DNA from 2 places in the Pseudalkalibacillus sp. Hm43 genome. Region 1 is predicted to be linked to the other one. Evidence: a T-box and tRNA genes for the amino acid it is inferred to sense, from the RefSeq annotation. Region 1 holds a T-box; the other holds one or more tRNA genes.
What was found. The T-box of region 1 lies ahead of serS (serine--tRNA ligase). A T-box ahead of a tRNA ligase gene usually reads a tRNA of that ligase, here a tRNA-Ser.
Positions count from the first base shown of each region.

Region 2: it has a tRNA-Ser gene. The T-box ahead of serS (serine--tRNA ligase) is inferred to sense a tRNA for this amino acid. The anticodon was not compared.

Region 1 covers NZ_CM135129.1:2,439,104-2,446,476, reverse strand. Annotated here, with positions in the region: gene ACXQIQ_RS13070 (YaaC family protein) at 1-36, opposite strand, end outside; gene guaB (IMP dehydrogenase) at 159-1,616, shown strand; gene ACXQIQ_RS13060 (D-alanyl-D-alanine carboxypeptidase family protein) at 1,776-3,128, shown strand; gene pdxS (pyridoxal 5'-phosphate synthase lyase subunit PdxS) at 3,326-4,210, shown strand; gene pdxT (pyridoxal 5'-phosphate synthase glutaminase subunit PdxT) at 4,234-4,839, shown strand; T-box leader at 4,866-5,092, shown strand; gene serS (serine--tRNA ligase) at 5,329-6,606, shown strand; tRNA gene ACXQIQ_RS13040 (tRNA-Ser) at 6,853-6,945, shown strand.
Region 2 covers NZ_CM135129.1:41,928-49,300, reverse strand. Annotated here, with positions in the region: gene ACXQIQ_RS00275 (carboxypeptidase regulatory-like domain-containing protein) at 1-3,016, opposite strand, end outside; gene ACXQIQ_RS00270 (superoxide dismutase) at 3,205-3,816, opposite strand; tRNA gene ACXQIQ_RS00265 (tRNA-Phe) at 4,263-4,338, opposite strand; tRNA gene ACXQIQ_RS00260 (tRNA-Met) at 4,496-4,572, opposite strand; tRNA gene ACXQIQ_RS00255 (tRNA-Ser) at 4,777-4,869, opposite strand; tRNA gene ACXQIQ_RS00250 (tRNA-Ile) at 4,898-4,974, opposite strand; tRNA gene ACXQIQ_RS00245 (tRNA-His) at 5,009-5,084, opposite strand; tRNA gene ACXQIQ_RS00240 (tRNA-Met) at 5,102-5,178, opposite strand; tRNA gene ACXQIQ_RS00235 (tRNA-Asn) at 5,180-5,254, opposite strand; gene ACXQIQ_RS00230 (DUF456 domain-containing protein) at 5,390-5,872, opposite strand; gene ACXQIQ_RS00225 (Na/Pi cotransporter family protein) at 5,874-7,373, opposite strand, start outside.

The DNA of each region.
Region 1 (7,373 bases):
ATCGAAGCTTTTCCATTCGTTGAATAGGGGTTCCATGTAGTCACATCCATAGCGCAAATTTTACGAATAATCGGACTTATTCCTGCTTTCTTGACAGTAGTTTACCCCATTGTTAATCTACAAATAATATTTTAACGATTAAAAGGAGAGTGGGACGAATGTGGGAAGACAAATTTGCAAGAGAAGGACTTACGTTCGATGATGTTTTGCTTGTGCCTGCAAAATCATCCGTATTACCAAGGGACGTATCTGTCAAAACAAGATTATCGGATCATGTAAAGCTTAATATCCCGATTATCAGTGCTGGAATGGATACGGTAACGGAATCGAAAATGGCGATTGCAATGGCACGTCAAGGTGGTCTAGGGATCATTCATAAAAATATGTCGATTGAGGAACAAGCGGAACATGTCGATCGTGTCAAACGCTCTGAGTCCGGTGTTATTACGAATCCTTTTTATCTCACTCCCGAGCATCAAGTCTTTGATGCTGAGCATTTAATGGGGAAATACCGCATCTCCGGTGTTCCGATTGTGGATGAGAACCGTACACTTGTCGGCATCATCACGAACCGAGACATGCGTTTCATTCAAGATTTTTCCATCAAAATCAAAGAAGTCATGACACATGAGAACTTAGTCACGGCATCTGTAGGTACAACATTGAAAGAAGCTGAAGAAATCCTTCAACAGCATCGAATTGAAAAGCTTCCACTCGTCGATGAAGAAGGGATCTTAAAAGGACTAATCACGATTAAAGACATTGAGAAAGTCATTGAATTTCCGAACTCGGCAAAAGATGCACATGGTAGACTGCTAGCAGGTGCTGCAGTCGGCGTTACCGCAGATGCAATGATGAGAGTGAAAAAGCTTGTGGAAGCTGGAGTAGATGCACTTGTCATTGATACAGCACACGGACATTCTGAAGGCGTACTCGCAAAAGTGAAAGAAATCAAATCAGCATACCCTGACGTCACGATCATTGCAGGAAATGTAGCAACTGCAGAAGGGACACGTGATTTGATTGAAGCAGGTGTCGATGTGGTGAAGGTCGGTATCGGACCAGGATCGATCTGTACGACTCGAGTCGTCGCTGGAGTCGGTGTACCTCAAGTCACTGCGGTTTATGAATGTGCGACAGAAGCACGGAAATACAACATTCCGATCATAGCAGATGGCGGGATCAAGTACTCAGGTGATGTCGTCAAGGCGCTTGCGGCGGGCGGACATGCAGTCATGCTTGGAAGCCTTCTTGCAGGGGTAGACGAAAGCCCAGGTGAGCGAGAAATCTATCAAGGGCGTCAATTCAAAGTGTATCGTGGTATGGGATCAATTGGAGCGATGGAACGCGGAAGCCGTGACCGTTATTTCCAAGAAAATAACCAGAAACTCGTCCCAGAAGGAATTGAAGGTCGTGTACCTTATAAAGGGCCACTAGCGGACACTGTACATCAATTGGTTGGAGGCTTGCGATCTGGAATGGGTTATTGCGGCACGCCAAGTGTTGATGACTTGAGGGAAAATGCAAGGTTTACCCGCATCACGAACGCTGGATTACGAGAAAGCCATCCACATGATGTACAGATCACGAAAGAAGCACCAAACTACTCGGTATAGGACGTTTTTATGCCGGTTGTCACACAATCGTAAAAAAAGATGCGATGTTTGTACCATTTTTAAATTTTTTCAGACAGTGGGGTTTCCACTGTCTATTTTTTTCATATTTATTATGGTACAATAACCGGTGTTGTATATGGGTTGGAGGTGCAAAGGTTGATTAACCGAATGAAACAAACAGTCATCTTAGTTTTAACGATGGCACTCGTCATTACTGGAATTATCACATCTACTGCAAAGAAAGGTTATGCTGCTCCTGAATTACAGTTGCAAGCAGAAGCTGCTATTCTAGTAGATGCAGAATCAGGTAAGATTCTATTTGAGAAAAATGCTGATTTACTATTGCCACCGGCAAGTATGACCAAGATGATGAGTTTATATTTGATTTTAGAAGCAGTTGACAATGGTGAAGTTCAATGGGAAACCCCAGTTAAAATAAGCGATCGTGTACATAAAGTAGCGCAAGATAGAAGCTTGTCCAATGTATGGCTAAGAAAAGATGCCGATCCGGATTATACGATCAAAGAACTATACGAAGCAGCCGCGATTTATTCCGCAAATGGTGCCACAATGGCGATTGCAGAAACGATTGCAGGTTCTGAAGCAAACTTCGTCAAAATGATGAATGATAAAGCAAAAGAACTAGGATTGAAAAAATATAATTTCGTTAATAGTACAGGCTTAAATAACCGTGACTTAAAAGGTAACCACCCAGCTGGTGGTGAAGAAGACATGAACATGATTTCATCTCGTGATACAGCGAAGCTTGCGTATCATTTACTGAATGATTATCCGCAAATCCTCGAAACGGCAAAGATTCCAGAGAAATTGTTCCGAAAAGGAACGGATGATGAAAACCGTATGATCAACTGGAACTGGATGCTTCCGGGGAACCCTCAAGGTTTTGGTCTCGCGTATGAAGGTATCGATGGATTGAAAACGGGATCTACTGATCTTGCAGGATATTCCTTCACTGGAACAGCTGAACGTAATGGTCTACGACTAATTTCTGTAGTCATGAAAGCAAACGACCGTAGAGCACGTTTTGAAGAAACAAGAAAGCTTTTGGATTATGGTTTCAATAACTTCGGAAAGCAAGAAATCGTCAAGGCAGGATATGTTATTGATGGTAAGTCTTCTATCCCAGTCATCAAAGGAAAAGAGAAAAGCGTAGATGTCCAGTCTACAGATGCACTTTCTATGGTGATTCCAAATGGTGAAGAAGATCAATATAAGCCAAAAGTGACTTGGAACAACAAAGTGCTCAATGATAAAGGCCAATTGACGGCTCCTGTCAAAAAAGGAGATCAAGTCGGCACATTAAGTCTTGAGTACGCAGGAGAAGACTTAGGCTACATTACGGAAAAAGCTAGCAAGAAAGCGAGCTCTCCGATTGTCGCTCAAGCAGACGTTGAAAAAGCGAACTGGTTCGTGCTCATGATGCGTGGAATCGGTGGATTCTTCGGAGATATTTGGTCGAACGTCGTCGATTCGATCAAAGGCTTATTCTAATACAAATCCATATACAAGGAACTGAAGCATTTCATGCTCAGTTCCTTTTTTGAAACAATGAAGAAATTTCCAGTGGTATTTCATGTGGAATCACCTGTCTGGATAGGCATGAAAACAGAAAAGTGATACAATAGGATAGGATTTAAGAATTAACCGAATCATACTTAAAAAACACCTACTGATAGGGGGAATTATACATGGTACAAACAGGTACTGATCGCGTAAAACGCGGAATGGCAGAAATGCAAAAAGGCGGCGTCATCATGGACGTTGTGAACGCAGAACAAGCGAAGATTGCTGAAGAGGCTGGCGCAGTTGCCGTAATGGCACTTGAGCGTGTCCCTGCAGATATTCGTGCAGCTGGTGGAGTTGCTCGTATGGCAGACCCAACAATTGTTGAAGAGGTCATCAATGCCGTTTCAATTCCAGTCATGGCAAAAGCACGTATCGGTCATATCGTTGAGGCTCGTGTTCTAGAAGCGCTTGGTGCAGACTACATCGACGAAAGTGAAGTTTTGACACCTGCAGATGAAGTGTATCACTTGAACAAGCGTGACTTCACGGTGCCATTCGTATGTGGTGCGCGTGACCTTGGTGAAGCGACTCGTCGTATCGGAGAAGGTGCTTCTATGCTTCGTACGAAAGGTGAGCCTGGAACAGGTAATATCGTAGAAGCAGTCCGTCACATGCGTCTCATTCAAGCTCAAGTGAAGAAAGTCGTCGGTATGAGCGAAGACGAGATCATGACAGAAGCGAAAAACCTTGGTGCACCATATGAGCTCCTTCTTCAAATCAAGCGTGAAGGACGTCTACCGGTGGTCAACTTTGCGGCAGGTGGAGTAGCATCTCCAGCAGATGCTGCATTGATGATGGAACTTGGGGCAGATGGCGTATTCGTCGGATCTGGTATCTTCAAATCCGATAACCCTGAGAAGTTCGCTCGTGCAATTGTAGAAGCGACAACACACTATCAAGATTATGATTTGATCGCTAAATTGTCTAAGGGTCTTGGAACAGCGATGAAAGGTGTCGAGATTTCTTCTCTTCAACCTTCAGAGCGTATGCAAGATCGTGGATGGTAAGAGACGACAAAGGAGACATCCAGATGGTCACAGTTGGGATTCTTGCCCTGCAAGGTGCAGTTCGTGAACATGCTCGTTCACTAGAAGCATCAGGTGCAGAAGTGAAATTGATTAAACGTGTTGAAGAATTAAAGGACATTGATGCACTCGTCGTACCCGGTGGGGAAAGCACGACGATGCGTCGTCTGATTGATAAATATGAAATGTTCGGACCTTTGCAGGAGTTCGCCAAGTCCGGAAAGCCGATGTTTGGAACGTGCGCAGGTTTGATTTTGATGGCGAAAGAGATCATCGGACAAGAACATGGTCATCTTGAAGTCATGGATATCAAAGTCCATCGTAACGGTTTCGGACGCCAAAGAGAGAGTTTTGAAATTCCTCTTAATGTGGATGGTATGGAAGGCGATGAAGATTATATCGGTGTATTCATCCGTGCACCATATATCGAATCAGTCGGTTCAGATGTAAAAGTATTAGCAACATTCCAGGACAAAGTCGTTGCAGCACAACAAGGGCGTTTTCTATGCTGCGCATTCCATCCAGAATTGACAGATGACCACAGAATGCATGGTTATTTCGTCAAGATGGCAGAGGAATATAAAAACGAGTTGCATAACGTATCGAAATAGTGTAAATTACTACTAACACAATATCGAAGCGAATGTTGACAGGAACTAGTAGCAAGTCCTCTTTCCTATAGAGAGCCGATGGTTGGTGGAAATCGGTGATAGAGCCTTGTGAATCCATCCTTGAGTAAAATGCAGAACGAGCCTGAGCTCCAGTAAGTATTTTCGGTTAGTAACCGTTACATTACCAGAGTGGTACCGTCTATTTGTGATGGTACAACCAGGGTGGCAACGCGGGTGAACTCTCGTCCCTTTATGTGATACAAACACATATGGGACGGGAGTTTTTTTAATTCCCAAGACGAATGATATCGGTGTTACTCGTTTCTAATTCGTCTAGATGTGTGATTCAAACATGAAATTGCTCAACTAAGCGATACTGTGATGTGTGATTCAAACATGAAATTGCTCAACTAAGCGATACTGTGATGTGTGTTTAAGATGACTGTTTCATCAATAAAAAAGCTTGATTAAGTGAAGGAGGAGAAGAAGATGTTAGATTTGAAATTCGTACGTGACAATTTTGACGAGGTAAAGGAGAAGCTTTCTACGAGAGGTGAAGATATCTCTGGATTAGATCAAATCCAAGATTTAGATGAAAAGCGTCGAGAATTGATCAATCAGGTAGAAGAGCTGAAAAGCCGTCGTAATACAGTGTCTAAGCAAGTAGCAGAGTTCAAACGAGAAAAGAAGGATGCGGATCACCTGATTACAGAAATGCGAGAAGTCGGTGAGAAGATCAAGTCTTATGATGAAGAACTTCGCCTAGTTGAGGAGAAGCTGCAAAAAATCATGCTGACCTTGCCGAACATCCCTCATGAATCTGCACCAATCGGTGGGGATGAAGAAGATAATGTGGTCGCAAGAGAATGGGGCGACATTCGTCAGTTCGATTTCGAACCAAAACCTCACTGGGATGTTGCAACAGATTTAGACATCGTTGACTTCGAACGTGCAGCCAAAGTAACAGGAAGCCGTTTCGCTTTTTACAAAGGATTAGGTGCTCGTCTTGAGCGTGCATTGATTAACTTCATGATGGATCTGCATGAAGACCAGCACGGTTATACGGAAGTTCTGCCTCCATATCTCGTCAACCGTGAAAGTATGACAGGTACTGGTCAGCTTCCGAAGTTCGAAGAGGATGCTTTCAAAATTCGTGAAGAAGATTATTTCTTGATTCCAACGGCTGAAGTCCCTGTAACGAACCTACACCGTGATGAAATCTTGAAGCCTGAAGAACTTCCGAAAGCTTATGTCGCATTCAGTGCATGTTTCCGTTCTGAAGCTGGATCTGCAGGTCGTGATACACGCGGCTTGATTCGTCACCACCAATTCAACAAAGTAGAACTTGTACACTTTGTAAAACCTGAAGAGTCTTATGACCAGTTGGAAACATTGACTGGACATGCGGAAAAAGTGTTGCAGCTCTTGAAGCTTCCATATCGAGTGATGAGCATGTGTACGGGTGATCTTGGTTTTACCGCGGCGAAGAAATATGACATCGAGGTTTGGATCCCAAGCTATGAAACATACCGTGAGATCTCTTCTTGCAGTAACTTTGAGGACTTCCAGGCGCGTCGTGCTAATATCCGTTTCCGTCGTGAGCCAAAAGCGAAGCCGGAACATGTACACACATTGAACGGTTCTGGACTTGCAATTGGTCGAACGGTTGCAGCAATCTTAGAGAATTATCAACAGGAAGATGGTTCTGTCGAAATTCCTGAAGTGCTACGTCCATACATGGGGAACAAAAGCGTGATTACGAAGTAAAAAATAGATGGAAAGGGCGGGATTCAACCGCCCTTTAAAATATGTTTGATGCAAGGAAGAGATGTCTAGCTCAGTGCCCAGTCACTTGGATCACTTCAAACTTCCTGCGGCGGCCACAGCCTCCTCGTCTGTTTTCCAGTGACCTTCGTGACTGAACGGGGCACTTACACTTTTCCTTTCAAAAAAAATGTCGATTTAGTGTTGACTTTTGCTTTTCGACGATGCTATAATGATTTTTGTCGGTACGGAGGTATACCCAAGTCTGGCTGAAGGGAGCGGTCTTGAAAACCGCCAGGGGTGTAACAGCCCGCGGGGGTTCGAATCCCTCTACCTCCTCCATTTTTATTAAATCACAGCGCATATTACAACGGAGATTGTATGTGAATAAAATTCGTTACATTTAGTAACGAATTTTTTTTATGCTTTAAGAACTTTCAATTTAAAATGAAAAAGAACCAGCGCTTAAATATTATTTTATTCCAGTTTTTTAAACTAAAGCGCACGATAATTAATGAAGAATGACTAATTCATAAATCTAACGGACATTGAGGACCTTATTTCTATAACTTATTCATTTTCACTATACTTAACGGACATATGATACCTTATTTGGTTCAAAATCATCCAAAACAATATACTTTTTAAAAAATAGCGCATCTGATGTCCGTTTGCACACCGAAATTGGCGTTTTTGTCACAAATAACGGATCTGATGTCCGTTAAACCCTATCTCCCACCTTCAACAATCCTGTCCTTTTGTTGAATAAC
Region 2 (7,373 bases), 1.3 Mb from region 1:
TAACGGTGTAGTTTCCAGGCGCAAGACCATCGAAAACATAATCACCGTTGCTGTCCGTTAATACAGTGCCAACTAGAAAGCCTGTGTCATCGACTATACGAATCAGGACATTGGAAAGTGGATTACCAGATGTATCCGTAATCGTTCCTATGATACTGCCAGGCTCAGGCGTTAATGTCACGTTTGTAACTGACGTTTCCCCCGGCTGTAGCGTGACTGTGGCTGAGTTGGTTTGAAAATCAGGTGCACTTGCCTGTATCCCATAAGTTGCAGGCATCAGGTTATTCACTTCGTACTGTCCGTTCAAATCCGTAAAAGTGGTAGTCACCACATTCCCATTAAAATCGACTACTTTTACTTCAATTACTACTCCAGTAATGGGAAGTCCGGTCGATGCATTGATAATTGTACCGGTTACACTAGCAGGATTCGCTTCAAGTGTGAAATTCGCTGTTGTCGTTTGATTAGATAAAATCGTTGCGCCTTTTTGTTGACTTTGGAAGTCTTCCGCTTGTGCAGTGATAATATAAGTTCCTGGTGCAAGACCCGTGGCCGTATAGATCCCTTGATTGTTCGTTAATACTTGAGTGATATTCGCACCTGTACGGGAATCCTTAACTGTAAGGACGGCACCTTCTATCGGATCACCAGTTGTTGTAAGAACTGTCCCGGTCAATGTACCTGGGTCAGGTGTTAAAGAAACATTCGCGATGGATGTCTGATTTTCAACAACAGAGGCACCTACTGTTTCAGTTCCGAAGTTTTCTTTGGATACGCTTACTGTATACGCACCCGGAATCAAATTGTTGATGACATATGTTCCGTTGCTGTCCGTAGTCGTTGAAGCCACCAGAATATTGTTCAGGAAGATTTCAACTGTTGCTCCAGACAGAGTGTTCCCTGAGTTATCCGTAACAGTCCCCGAAATCGCTCCGACCAGCTTCACTAATTCAACATTTAATGTCGTCGTTTCAGCTGATCGAATTTTTGCACCTATTGATTGGGAGCCATATCCCTCAGCAATGAAAGTAACAGTATAGGAACCTGGAGCGAGCCTTGGGACTGTATAATCTCCGCTCGCATCCGTCATAGTGGTGGCTACGGTCACACCCAGCCCGTTCGTTACTTGAACAGTCGCATTCTGAATCGGATTACCTGAAGCTGCATCTGTTACTGTACCGGTCAATGTACCTGGATTCGGCCTCAATGAAACATTCAATACTTCCGTCTCACCTGCGGATAAGTTGAATCCAAGAACCTCAGTGGTGAAAGCTGCCTTACTTACCCTTAATTTGTAATCTCCAGGTGCTAGATCATCAATGATGTAGTCTCCTGAAGCATTGGTTGTTGTCGTATCAATGACCAGTCCAGCTAAATTCACTACCTCAACTAGTGCAGAAGAAATCGGATTTCCGTTTTGATCGGTGACCTGTCCTTGAACTGTACCGGGATTCGGTTGCAAAACAAAGTTGACCGTAGACGCATCGTTAGCGGTTACGGTAACACCTTGGGTGGCAGATTGAAAATTTGTAGCCGTAACGCTAAGTGTATATTGCCCAGGTGTTACGGAAGGAAAAGAATAGTTACCTGCGGCATTCGTCGTGGTAGTAGCAACTACGTTACCAGCCGTATCCAACAATCTAACGGTGGCGTTATTTATGGCACCTCCACCAGAATTTGTGACAGTTCCACTAATGCTACCTGGAAGTTCAGTCAAGAATACATCTTTTCTCGTAATTTCACCCGCATTGATGGTCACATTCTGAATGTTTGTTATATAATCCACTTTCGAGTATTCAATCGTATAGTTGCCGGGTGATATTCCAGTCAGGCTGTATTCACCATTGGCGTTCGTCGTGGTTGTTGCTATGGTGGTAGCCCCATCCTTCAGTTCTACCGTTACTCCTGTGAGCGGAAAGCCTGTGGTATGATCCTTAACAACACCTACCACTCCGCCATCTTCTATGACCGTTATGGTTGTCGTCTCCGTTTGTGGTGTTAACCTTTTTCCAGTTTTACTATCCGTCCCTTGGACCGTTGCGGTCTCTAATGTCCTGGTTCCAGGATTATTGAAAAAACCACTCAATTCAAAATCCAAAACTGCATTGGATCCAGGAGGTATACTTCCGATTTCCCAACTCAGCGTTTTCGTTGTGTTATTAAACGTTGCATTCCCTGTTGATACACTCGTAATGATAAAGGTGTTCAGTAAATCGAATTGGATAACATCTCTTAAACTTACTGTCGTCGCTTCACTTCTCCCGATATTCTCAACAATTAATCGTGCACTATAACTTGCTTCATTTCCTGCGCTTACAGTAGTCGGTCCACTGAGGATGATTTTCTCAAGGTCTAATCGTGCTTTTATGTCTGCGTCGATTGGGGATATTGGATCTGAAAAAGCATCTATAAATTGAAATCCTTCACTGACTCTCAATGAATCTTTGTTGTAGTTGTTTGCATTTGTCGAGGTAAAAGAAATGAGTTGTAGAGGCGTATTTTCGGTTATGTTCAGAAAATCGAAAAGAATGTTCGCAGGGATAAAAAAATCCAAGAAGACATTATCATCATTCCCAAACCTAGTTGGAGCAGGTGTTACTCTGGCAATGTCAAAATTGATAATGGGTTGTGAATAATTGGGTGCCCCTCTGCCATTGGTTCCTTCAGCAGGATCATTCCATGAATTAACCCTTTCTACAGTATTTTGTATAAGATTCAATTCACCATCCAACCCATTGACTGCTAATAGCCATTGATACGTTCCCGGCTGACCTCCTGTATTAAAGAGAACTCCCCAAGAAAAATTGCGAAATCCTGTCAATTGCCGATTCCGGGGATCTTCTCTTAATCGAAGCCTAAAATATACGTTCGTACCATCGTAAGCCATAGCAAACGAAGGGTTTGCCTGATTTCCGACAAGGTCTACAGAAGTCGGGTTCTCATCGCCTGTCACGTCAAAATATAACCCTGCTCCTAACGGTATTGGGGTATATTGATCATCATTTGGAAAAGCCAACCTAGTTCCTCCTTTTATTGTCACTCTTATTAGTTGTATGTCCTATATAAAAGGAGGTGTTGGGTACAAGTCATGGTCCGACCTCTTTTTCCATGTTTATCCATATGCATACAAGCCTGATTTTTACAATAAAAATGAAATAAAAAAGAAGGACCAGATCAACTGGTCCTTCTTCAGTGTGTATAGAATTACTTCGCTTCGTTGTAGCGTTTTGTAACTTCGTCCCAGTTTACAACATTCCAGAATGCTGAAATGTAGTCAGGACGACGGTTTTGATAGTTCAAGTAGTAAGCGTGCTCCCAAACATCAAGTCCAAGAATTGGTGTCTTACCTTCCATCAATGGAGTATCTTGGTTTGGAGTACTCATTACTTCTAGTTCGCCGTTGTTTACGACTAACCAAGCCCAGCCAGATCCGAAACGTCCAGCAGCTGCATTTGCAAATTCTTCTTGGAATTTGTCATAGCTTCCGAACTTGGAGTTGATTGCGTCAGCTAGTTCACCAGTAGGAGCTCCGCCACCGTTCGGGCTGAGTACTTGCCAGAACAATGTGTGGTTGGCATGTCCACCACCATTGTTACGGACAGCTGTACGGATGTTTTCAGGTACTGCATCCAAGTTGCTCATAAGAGCTTCGATGCTTTTATCTTGTAGATCCGCATGTCCTTCAAGTGCACCATTCAGCTTTGTTACGTATGCGTTATGGTGTTTACCATGGTGGATTTTCATAGTTTCTTCGTCGATGTGAGGTTCAAGAGCGTTGAACTCATATGGTAGTGCTGGTAGTTCGTGTTTTGCCAATTGAATCTCCTCCTTTAAGAATATGTAGTTACAAAGCACGGGTTAAGTGCCTACATTTCTAACAATATCAAATTTACCCAGTGGATTCAATTTTTAAACACTGCTTGGGTATTGATCAAGTGATGAACATCCTCTATTCATTACCAAGATCGGGATTTTTTCAGTTCATAGGGATGAATAAGCTCTATTCATTACCATCACGGCCATTTTTTCTCTTGATAGGGATGAATAAGCTCTATTCGTTACCATCACAGCTCTTTTTTCTTCTGATAGGGTTGAATAGGCTCTATTCGTTACCATCACGGCCCTTTTTTCTCTTGATAGGGATGAATAGGCTCTATTCGTTACCATCACAGCTCTTTTTTCTCTTGATAGGGATGAATAGGCTCTATTTATGTCTTTTGAGCAAAATAAAAAAACTTCCTATATAGTGAAGTTTTCAAGAATGGTGGCTCGAGACGGAATCGAACCGCCGACACGAGGATTTTCAGTCCTCTGCTCTACCGACTGAGCTATCGAGCCGTATGTAATTTGGTTGAACCCTTCGGGTACTTCATATGTTCAATGAGCAGGAAGTCGAAACGACGTTGTGCATTGAACTTAAATTGGTTGCACCCTTGCGGGTACTCCAGATATTCATTGAAAGAATGTCGATTCGACGTTGTTCAATGAATTATTTTGGTTGCGGGGATAGGATTTGAACCTATGACCTTCGGGTTATGAGCCCGACGAGCTACCAGACTGCTCCACCCCGCGACGATATTAGTTTATGGACGATGATTGTCCAATGATGTTGATGAGAAACTGAATGTCCTCCAACCCGTTCTCAGTTTGAATATTCAAGCTGCCTTTCGAACGGTTCGCTGAAGCTTATGCTCCGTAGCTTATTCCTACGTGCTCCACCCCGCGACGATAATAGTATATGGACGAAAACCTGTCCTATGTTGTTTGAAGATAAAATGGAGGAGGTAGAGGGATTCGAACCCCCGCGGGCTGTTACACCCCTGGCGGTTTTCAAGACCGCTCCCTTCAGCCAGACTTGGGTATACCTCCGTATGATATCAACTTAACTAGAGTTAAGTGGTGGACCCTGTAGGACTCGAACCTACGACCAATCGGTTATGAGCCGACTGCTCTGACCAACTGAGCTAAGGGTCCGCATAGTATGTATGCTTTGCTTAAATGGTCTTTATGGGGCGACTGATGGGAATCGAACCCACGAATGCCGGAACCACAATCCGGTGCGTTAACCACTTCGCCACAATCGCCATGAATCAGTTAAAAATGGTAGCGGCGGAGGGGATCGAACCCCCGACCTCACGGGTATGAACCGTACGCTCTAGCCAGCTGAGCTACACCGCCATGGCTCCACAGGCAGGACTCGAACCTGCGACCGATCGGTTAACAGCCGATAGCTCTACCACTGAGCTACTGTGGAATAATATCTTTTTAACGACAAGATTTAGAATAACATCTTCACCGTAAAAAGTCAATGCCGTTTTTTCTTCCAATCAAAAAGAAAAACAGGGACAAGAAATAATATACCATGTTCTGTCCCTGCTTGCAATAACACTTATAAGACTTTCACTAAGAAATAAATAACCATACCTGCTTGGATAATCAACTTGACGGTTGTACCACCGATAAAGCCTAGTAACGATCCAATTCCGACTCTGACTGCCTGTTTGAAATCACCTTTCTGATGAAGGAGTTCGCCTACAATAGCCCCTACAAACGGTCCAATCAAGATCCCAATTACAGGTATGATGAAAGGTCCAACCAGAAGACCGATTGTACTACCCCAAATGGCATGCTTGCTCCCGCCTCTTTTTTTGACACCGTAAAAATTACTCGCATAATCGGTTACATATAAGAGGATGACAAGTATACCCTGTATCACCCAGAACACCCAGGTCAGGGGTTCAAAACTGAACATCCAACCATAGATCAGGTAACCTGCAATCAAAAAGACGGATGAGGGAATGATCGGATAGATCAATCCCACAAACGCTAGTACAAATAATACAGTTATGAGTACCCAGGCAATAATGGTCATTTTACTCCTCTTCTCCTAAAACGTATTCCGCAATATTCACCGCATGGTCCCCGATACGCTCGAGGTTACTGATGATATCTACGAATACGATACCGGATGCTCCGCTGCACTTCCCTTCATTCAAACGAAGGATATGTTGTTTACGAAGTGTTCTCTCCATTTTATCAATGGCATTTTCCATATCAACAACTTTACGAGCTTTCTCTTTATCGTTCTCATCCATTGCATGGAACGCTTCATCAATCGTTGACATCGTTAGTTCGAACATTTCATTCAAATCACGGATCGCTGTATCTGTGAGATCCACTTTGTGCGTCATCTGATATTCAACGAGTTCGACGATATTTTCCATATGGTCTCCGATACGTTCGATATCACGTACAGAGTCCATCAAGATGGAATGCTGTTCTGAGTCATGTGTCGATAACGTATAAGAAGACAATTGGACAAGATACTCTGTAATCCTTTGATCAAGGTTATTGATCGCTTCTTCATATTGAGCAGCTTTATCTGCGTTTTTCTTATTTTTCGTATCTAAAAACGTAAAGGTTTCATGTAATCCTTTTTTCGCATAATCTGCCATTCGAAGCACTTCGAGCTTAGCTTGTCCAAGCGCTACTGCAGGAGACTTTTCAAGGAAAATAGGATCTAGATGTTTTGCTTTATATTCAATTTCAACATCATCTCCAGGCACAAGTTTAGTTACTAGGTATGCCAGGAAAGCGATGAATGGGAATTGAATGGCTGTATTTGCAAAGTTGAATGATCCATGAGCAAATGCAATCTGCATCTTCTCATTCAAGTCGAACGTTGTTGCTAGATATTCCACATACGCTGTAAATGGTAGTAGTAGAATCAAGAAGACTGCAGTTCCAAGCAAGTTGAAAATTACATGCGTCAAGGCTGCTCTTCTTGCTGCAACACTTGCACCGATTGCTGCCAGGACAGCAGTGATGGTTGTACCAATGTTATCCCCAAATAGAACTGGTAAGGCAGCGTCCAATTGGACAGCACCCTGAGAATATAGTTCCTGGAGAATCCCTATTGTTGCACTGGAACTCTGTACGATAACCGTAAACAAGGTACCGATGACGACACCTAATAATGGGTTATTGGACATATCAACCGTCAGTTGTTGGAATGCTTCAAGAGAACGTAATGGTTTCATTCCAGAGCCCATCAAGTCTAGACCGTAGAAGAGTGCACCAAAACCAAAGAATACTTGACCGATGTACTTCACTTTCTTCGAATTGAAGAAGAAGAGCAACAAGGCTCCGACTGCAAGAATTGGCAAGGCGTATTCCTTGATCTCAATCCCAATGATGAATGCGGTCACCGTGGTACCGATATTCGCACCCATGATAACACCAATTGCTTGTCTTAAGGTCATGAAACCTGCATTTACTAGACCGACTGTCAGCACGGTCGTACCTGAGCTTGACTGAATCAAGATCGTGACAATAATTCCTGCAAGTACTCCCATGAATGGGTTGGACGTGAA